Regions from separate parts of the Streptomyces sp. NPDC005791 genome, predicted to be linked through region 2. Evidence: riboswitches for the same ligand, from Rfam matches in the RefSeq annotation. Region 2 holds a riboswitch; the other holds the start of a gene.

Region 1 (3,399 bases), on a different contig from region 2:
CATGGGCTTCGCGGAAGGCTTCGTCCGTGTGATGCCCGGCTGGGAGATCAACCTCTGGGGCCACACACTGGTCCTGGGCGTGCTCATCCCGCTGGTGCTGTTCGGTGTCGTCCTCGGGGCGCTCGCGCTCTACCCGTTCATCGAGTCGTGGATCACCGGCGACAAGCGCGAGCACCACATCCTGGACCGTCCGCGCAACGCTCCGACCCGCACCGGGCTGGGTGTCGCCTGGGTGACGATCTACTTCGTCATGCTGATCGGCGGCGGCAACGACATCTGGGCGACCCACTTCCACCTGTCGCTCAACGCGATCAGCTGGTTCGTACGGATCGCCTTCTTCGTCGGCCCGGTCCTCGCGTTCATCGTCACCCGGCGGATCTGCCTCGGCCTCCAGCGCCGCGACAAGGAGAAGGTGCTGCACGGACGCGAGTCCGGCACCATCAAGCGCCTGCCGCACGGTGAGTTCGTGGAGATCCACGAGCCGCTCAGCCAGGAGCAGCTGCACACGCTCACGGCGCACGAGCAGTACAAGCCGCTCGAGCTCGGCCCGACGGTCGACAAGAACGGTGTCCAGCGCAAGCCGTCGGCGCTGCAGAGGCTGCGGGCCAGGCTCAGCAAGAGCTACTACGGCGAGAACAACCAGATCGCCAAGCCCACTGCCGAGGAGTACAAGGAGATCACCAGCGGCCACGGCCACCACTGATCACCTCAGCTGACCGCCACAGCGGGAGCCCCGTCCATCCGATGGACGGGGCTCTTCGCTGCCCCGGGGCCTGGATAGGGTGGGAGGCATCCTTGTATCGGCTGTGGACCCCCAGGAGCGGACCATGAACGTGGTGACCCAGGACGGCGGCGACAGCGTGGCGGCCCGGACCTGGCCCGGCGTGCTGACACCCCTCCTGCGAGGCGAGCACCTCGGCGCGGACGACACCGCGTGGGCCATGGACCGCATCATGAGCGGCGAGGCCACGGACGTCCAGATCGCCGGATTCGCGATCGCGCTGCGCGCCAAGGGCGAGACCGTCGACGAGGTCACCGGACTCGTCCGCGCCATGTACGAACACGCCCACACCATCGATGTGCCCGGCCGTACGGTCGACATCGTGGGGACCGGCGGCGACATGGCCAAGACGGTCAACATCTCCACCATGTCGGCGATCGTCGTCGCGGGGACGGGCGCGAAGGTCGTCAAGCACGGCAACCGCGCCTCCTCGTCGGCGAGCGGCGCCTCCGACGTGCTGGAGAAGCTCGGCGTCAATCTCGAACTGACGCCGCAGCGCGTCGTCGCCGTCGCCGAGGAAGCGGGCATCACCTTCTGCTTCGCGGTGAAGTTCCACCCCGCCCTGCGGCACGCGGCCAGGGCGCGCAAGGAACTCGGCACGCAGACCACCTTCAACATTCTGGGCCCGCTCACCAACCCGGCCCGGGTGCGCTCGCAGGCGATCGGGGTCGCCGACCCCAGGATGGCGCCCATCGTCGCGGGCGTGCTGGCGGACCGGGGGAATTCGGCGCTCGTCTTCCGGGGCGACGACGGCCTCGACGAGCTGACCACCACGGCCACGTCGCGGGTCTGGATCGTCCGCGACGGCACCGTCCGCGAGGAGGCCTTCGACCCACGGGACGTCGGCCTCGACCTGGTTCCCGTCGAGGCGCTGCGTGGCGCGGACTCCTCGTACAACGCGGATGTGGCCCGTCGGCTGCTCGACGGGGAGACCGGCGCCGTACGTGACGCCGTGCTGCTCAACTCCGCTGCCGCGCTGGTCGCGCTGGACCCGGGCGAGGGCACTCTCGACGAGCAGCTCGCCGCCAAGATCGCACGGGCCGCCGAGTCGATCGACTCGGGTGCGGCCAAGCGGGCGCTGGAGCGCTGGGTGGCATCCAGTAACGCCTGAACCGGACCGGGAGAACCTGGGGCGCGGTCCGCATCGCGGACTGCGCCCTTGCGTGTCGCCGTGGGTATGGCAAGATGCTGCGCAGGTCATGAGTGACAGCGACTACGGCCCCGGCCCGCTGTCCGGCAACCCTCCGTCCGTGGCGGGGTGCCCCGGGTGAAGACCAGGCCGCAGGCAGCGAGGTCTGTGGCAAGCGCGGGCCCCTCGGCATCGTCGTATGCCACCCCTTGGGGTCCTGGTCCCAGGGAGCCTCTTGTGAGCAAGCGAATGCGATAGGGCGCGACGCCCTCCTCCGCACACCCCTTTCTTCTTTCCTTCCCGCGCCGCTGCGTCCTGTCGGATCGCCGTCGCGAGGATCTCGCCTGCCTTTCACGGGAGTTCGCCATGTCTGTCTCCACCGCTGCCGTCGACCAGTCCGTTTGTGCCCCGCTGCCGGTTCTGGGAGCTGATGTCACGGTTCCGCTGGTGACGGGCGGAGACGTCACGTATGCGGCGCTGGACTATGCGGCCAGCGCCCCGGCGCTCCAGCGGGTGTGGGACGACGTGGCTGCCTACGCCCCGTACTACGGCAGCGTGCACCGCGGTGCCGGATACCTCTCGCAGCTCTCCACCGACCTGTTCGAGAGCAGCCGGGTGACCGTCGCGGAGTTCCTCGGCTGCCGCGCGGACGACCAGGTGGTCTTCACCCGCTCGACGACCGACTCCCTCAACCTGCTGGCCGCCGCGCTGCCCGCCGACTGCCAGGTGTTCGTGTTCGAGACCGAGCACCACGCCTCGCTGCTGCCCTGGCGCGACGCCCGGGTGACCTGCCTCGACGCCCCCCGCACCCCTGACCAGGCGGTCGCCACGCTGGAGCGGGCCCTGGCCGACCGGGAGCCCTACGGCCCCGCGCTGGTCTGCGTCACGGGCGCGTCCAACGTCACCGGTGAGCTGTGGCCGGTGAGGGAACTGGCGGCCGCGGCCCACGCCCACGGGGCGCGGATCGTGCTCGACGCGGCTCAGCTGGCGCCTCATCACCCGGTGGACATCACCGAACTGGACGTCGACTGGGTGGCCTTCTCCGGACACAAGCTGTACGCCCCCTTCGGCTCGGGGGTCCTCGCGGGCCGGGCCGACTGGCTGGTGGACGCGGAGCCGTACCTCGCGGGCGGCGGCGCCTCCCGCAAGGTCGCCCGGCGCACCGACGGCGGAGTGGACGTCGAGTGGCACACCACCGCGGCCCGCCACGAGGCCGGATCGCCCAACGTCATCGGTGTCTACTCCATCGCCTCCGCCTGCAAGGCGCTGACCGAGGCCGGGTTCGACCGGCTGGTCACGCGGGAGCAGCAGTTGGTGACCCGGGTCCGCGAGGGCCTCGCCGAGGTCTCTGACGTCAAGGTGCTCTCCCTGTTCGGTGACGACGCCCCGAGGGTCGGCGTCATCTCCTTCGTGGTCGAGGGGTGGAACAGCTCGCACTTCGCCGCCGCGCTCTCCGCCGAGTACGGCATCGGGGTGCGCGACGGACTGT
Region 2 (3,399 bases):
ATTCCGGGGCAAGTCGGGCCGGACAAAGGCCACTTACGCCACAAGGAGTGCACTCACTTTGGCTACTTCTTGTCGCGGCCGGGCGCGTTCTCATACGCGGGCGGCGCGGGCAGCGGCGGGGACTTCCCCAACTGTACCCCGCTCAACCATACAGAATGGCCCCCTCCGCTTCTCTCGCGGAGGGGGCCGTTCTGTTCACTCTGAGCGGCCGGCGGCCCGGCCGCTCCTCAGCCTCCGGCGACGGCCGGGATGATCGAGACGCCCGCGCCGTCCGGGGTCGCCGCGTCCAGGCCGCCCTCGAAGCGCACGTCGTCGTCGTTGACGTACACGTTGACGAAACGGCGCAGCTTGCCCTGGTCGTCCAGGACGCGGGCGCCGATGCCCGGGTGGTTCTGCTCCAGGGACGCGAGGACCTCGGAGAGGGTCGCACCCTCGGCCGGGACCTCGGCCTGACCGCCCGTGTAGGTGCGGAGGATGGTGGGGATACGGACCTTGACGCTCATGTGGGTGCCTTCCTCGGTCTCTCGGGTGGTCAGTTGGCGGCTGCGAGGCCCGCGTCGCGGAACGCGTCCAGGCTCGGCCGGATCGTCGCGGACAGACCGGTCGTCGGGGCCACCGCGTCGAGCGTCTTCAGCCCGTCGCCGGTGTTCAGGACGACGGTGGTCAGTGTCGGGTCGAGCAGTCCCGCGTCGATCAGCTTCTTCGTCACACCGACCGTCACCCCGCCCGCCGTCTCGGCGAAGATGCCCTCGGTGCGGGCCAGCAGCTTGATCGCATCGACGACCTGCTCGTCGTCGACGTCCTCGACGGCTCCGCCGGTGCGCCGGGCGATGTCCAGGACGTAGGGGCCGTCGGCCGGGTTGCCGATCGCCAGGGACTTGGCGATGGTGTTCGGCTTCTGCGGGCGCACGACGTCGTGGCCGGCCTTGAAGGCGGTGGAGACCGGGGAGCAGCCCTCGGCCTGTGCGCCGAAGATCTTGTACGGCTTGTCCTCGACGAGGCCGAGCTTGATCAGCTCCTGCAGACCCTTGTCGATCTTCGTGAGCTGTGAGCCGGACGCGATCGGGATCACGAGCTGGTCGGGCAGCTGCCAGCCGAGCTGCTCGCAGATCTCGTAGGCCAGGGTCTTGGAGCCCTCGCCGTAGTACGGCCGCAGGTTGACGTTGACGAAGCCCCAGCCCTCGCCGAGCGGGTCGCCGATGAGCTCCGAGCAGAAGCGGTTGACGTCGTCGTAATTGCCCTCGATGCCGACCAGTTCGCCGCCGTACACCGCGGCCATGACGACCTTGCCCTGCTCCAGGTCGTGCGGGATGAACACACAGGAGCGGAAGCCGGCGCGGGCCGCGGCGGCGCCCACCGCGCCGGCGAGGTTGCCGGTGGAGGAGCAGGAGAGGGTGGTGAATCCGAAGGCGCGTGCGGCCTCGACGGCGATGGCGACGACACGGTCCTTGAAGGAGTGCGTCGGGTTGCCGGAGTCGTCCTTGACGTACAGACCGCCGGTCACGCCCAGCTCGCGGGCGAGGTTGTCGGCCTTGACCAGCTTCGTGAAGCCGGGGTTGATGTTGGGCTTGTCCGCGACATCGGAGGGGACGGGCAGCAGCGGCGCATAGCGCCAGATGTTGTTCGGACCCTCGGCGATGCGCTTCTTCAGCTCTTCGGGGGAGCCGCTCGGCAGGTCGTACGCCACTTCGAGCGGCCCGAAACAGGACGCGCAGGCGAAAATGGGGCCGAGGTCGAAACGCTCGCCGCATTCGCGGCAGGAAAGTGCTGCGGCGGGACCGAGGTCCACGGCGGAAGAATTGGTGTTCGCTGCAACTGTCTGCACGGCCATGATGGCGGAGGCCCTTTCTCCTCATCTTCCTTGCGACGTATTTCGCCGCAAGACGGAATTGGCACCTTCCCCACCGTGACCTCGCGGTCGGCAGGAGGGTTGCCGGGACTTCAACGGGCCGTTCCCTCAGTCCCTCTGGATGAGCGCTATGGCACCGGACCATGGGTCCGGGCGTTTTTTCGCGGACCGACCCCGAGATGCGAGGGTCGTCCGCGTTGTTCAAGACTGTAACCGAAGCACTGGACGGTTGAGATAGTCGTCCGAACCGCGAGATGGATCACATACAGGGAGTATCGACCGTGCTGGAAGAGGTGGAATGCTGGCTGACCAGGCGTTCCTGGTCCGCCGCCGACCGCCCGCTCGACCGGCTCACGGCCGCGCGGGCGAAGGATCCGCACCGCTCGCGCGTGAGCGTCGTGCTGCCCGCTCTGAACGAGGAGGCGACGGTCGGCACGATCGTCGCGGAGATCCGGCGCGAGCTGATGGAGAAGGTCCAGCTCGTCGACGAGCTGGTGGTGATCGATTCCGGATCCACCGACGCCACCGCCGAGGAGGCGCGGCGGGCCGGCGCCCGGGTCGTGCACCGGGACGCGATCCTGCCGCGGATACCCGCCCTGCCCGGCAAGGGCGAGGTCCTGTGGCGATCACTCCTGGTGACCAGCGGGGAGATCGTCTGCTTCGTCGACGCGGACCTCAGGGACTTCTCCGCAGAGGTCGTCTCCGGGATCGTCGGCCCGTTGCTGACCGACCCCTCGGTGCACCTCGTCAAGGCCATGTACGACCGCCCGCTGGGCGAAGTCGCAGGCCAGGGCGGCCGGGTGACCGAGCTGGTGGCGCGCCCCCTGCTGAATCTGCACTGGCCCCGCCTGGCAGGTTTCGTCCAGCCGCTGGGCGGCGAATACGCGGTGCGGCGCTCCCTGCTGGAGCGGCTCCCCTTCCCGGTCGGTTACGGAGTGGAGCTGGGACTCCTCGTCGACGCGCTGCACACGGTCGGCCTGGACGCGCTGGCGCAGGTCGACGTCGGGGTACGCAAACACCGCCACCAGGACGGTCAGGCCCTCGGCCGGATGGCCGCCGCGATCTACCGCACGGCGCAGCTGAGGCTGTCCCGGGGACCGCTCGTACGGCCCGAGATCATCCAGTTCGAGCGGGGCCCCGACGGTTTCCTCCCGCACACCCATGCGGTGGACACGGAGGAAAGGCCGCCCATGGGGGACATACCCGAGTACGCGTCGCGGAGTGCGGCGTAACGGTTCTTCGGGCCGCCTCCACGGTCACCTCACGTTTGGAGGCTTCCGTTACGGGCTAGGTTCGGGTACATGGTCTCCGAGCACTCCGCCCAGGTCCTCGTCGCGTCCAACCGCGGCCCCGTGTCGTACGCGCTGCGGGAGGACGGCACGCTCGACTCGAAGCGGGGCGGGGGCGGACTCGTCTCCGGCCTCAGCGCCGTCGACGACAAGCTGTGGGTGTGCGCCGCCCTGAGCGACGGTGACCGCGAGGCGGTCCGGCGCGGGGTGTCCGAGCCCGGCGTCCGGATGCTCGACATCGACGCCGGGGTCCACGCCGAC

What was found. A riboswitch is a leader RNA that binds a small molecule or an ion and turns the genes downstream of it on or off. The one in region 2 is predicted to bind S-adenosylmethionine.
Region 1: linked by a shared signal. The riboswitch ahead of ACFYSH_RS21510 (aminotransferase class V-fold PLP-dependent enzyme) and the one ahead of thrC (threonine synthase) in region 2 are both predicted to bind S-adenosylmethionine.

Annotation. Positions count from the first base shown of each region.
Region 1 is NZ_JBIAIP010000010.1:284,271-287,669, reverse strand. Features, by position in the region: gene ACFYSH_RS21520 (cytochrome bc complex cytochrome b subunit) at 1-703, shown strand, start outside; gene trpD (anthranilate phosphoribosyltransferase) at 828-1,892, shown strand; SAM riboswitch class IV at 1,977-2,094, shown strand; gene ACFYSH_RS21510 (aminotransferase class V-fold PLP-dependent enzyme) at 2,277-3,399, shown strand, end outside.
Region 2 is NZ_JBIAIP010000001.1:136,769-140,167, reverse strand. Features, by position in the region: gene ACFYSH_RS00755 (MoaD/ThiS family protein) at 228-503, opposite strand; gene thrC (threonine synthase) at 533-1,831, opposite strand; SAM riboswitch class I at 1,850-1,977, opposite strand; gene ACFYSH_RS00745 (glucosyl-3-phosphoglycerate synthase) at 2,131-3,081, shown strand; gene ACFYSH_RS00740 (trehalose-6-phosphate synthase) at 3,151-3,399, shown strand, end outside.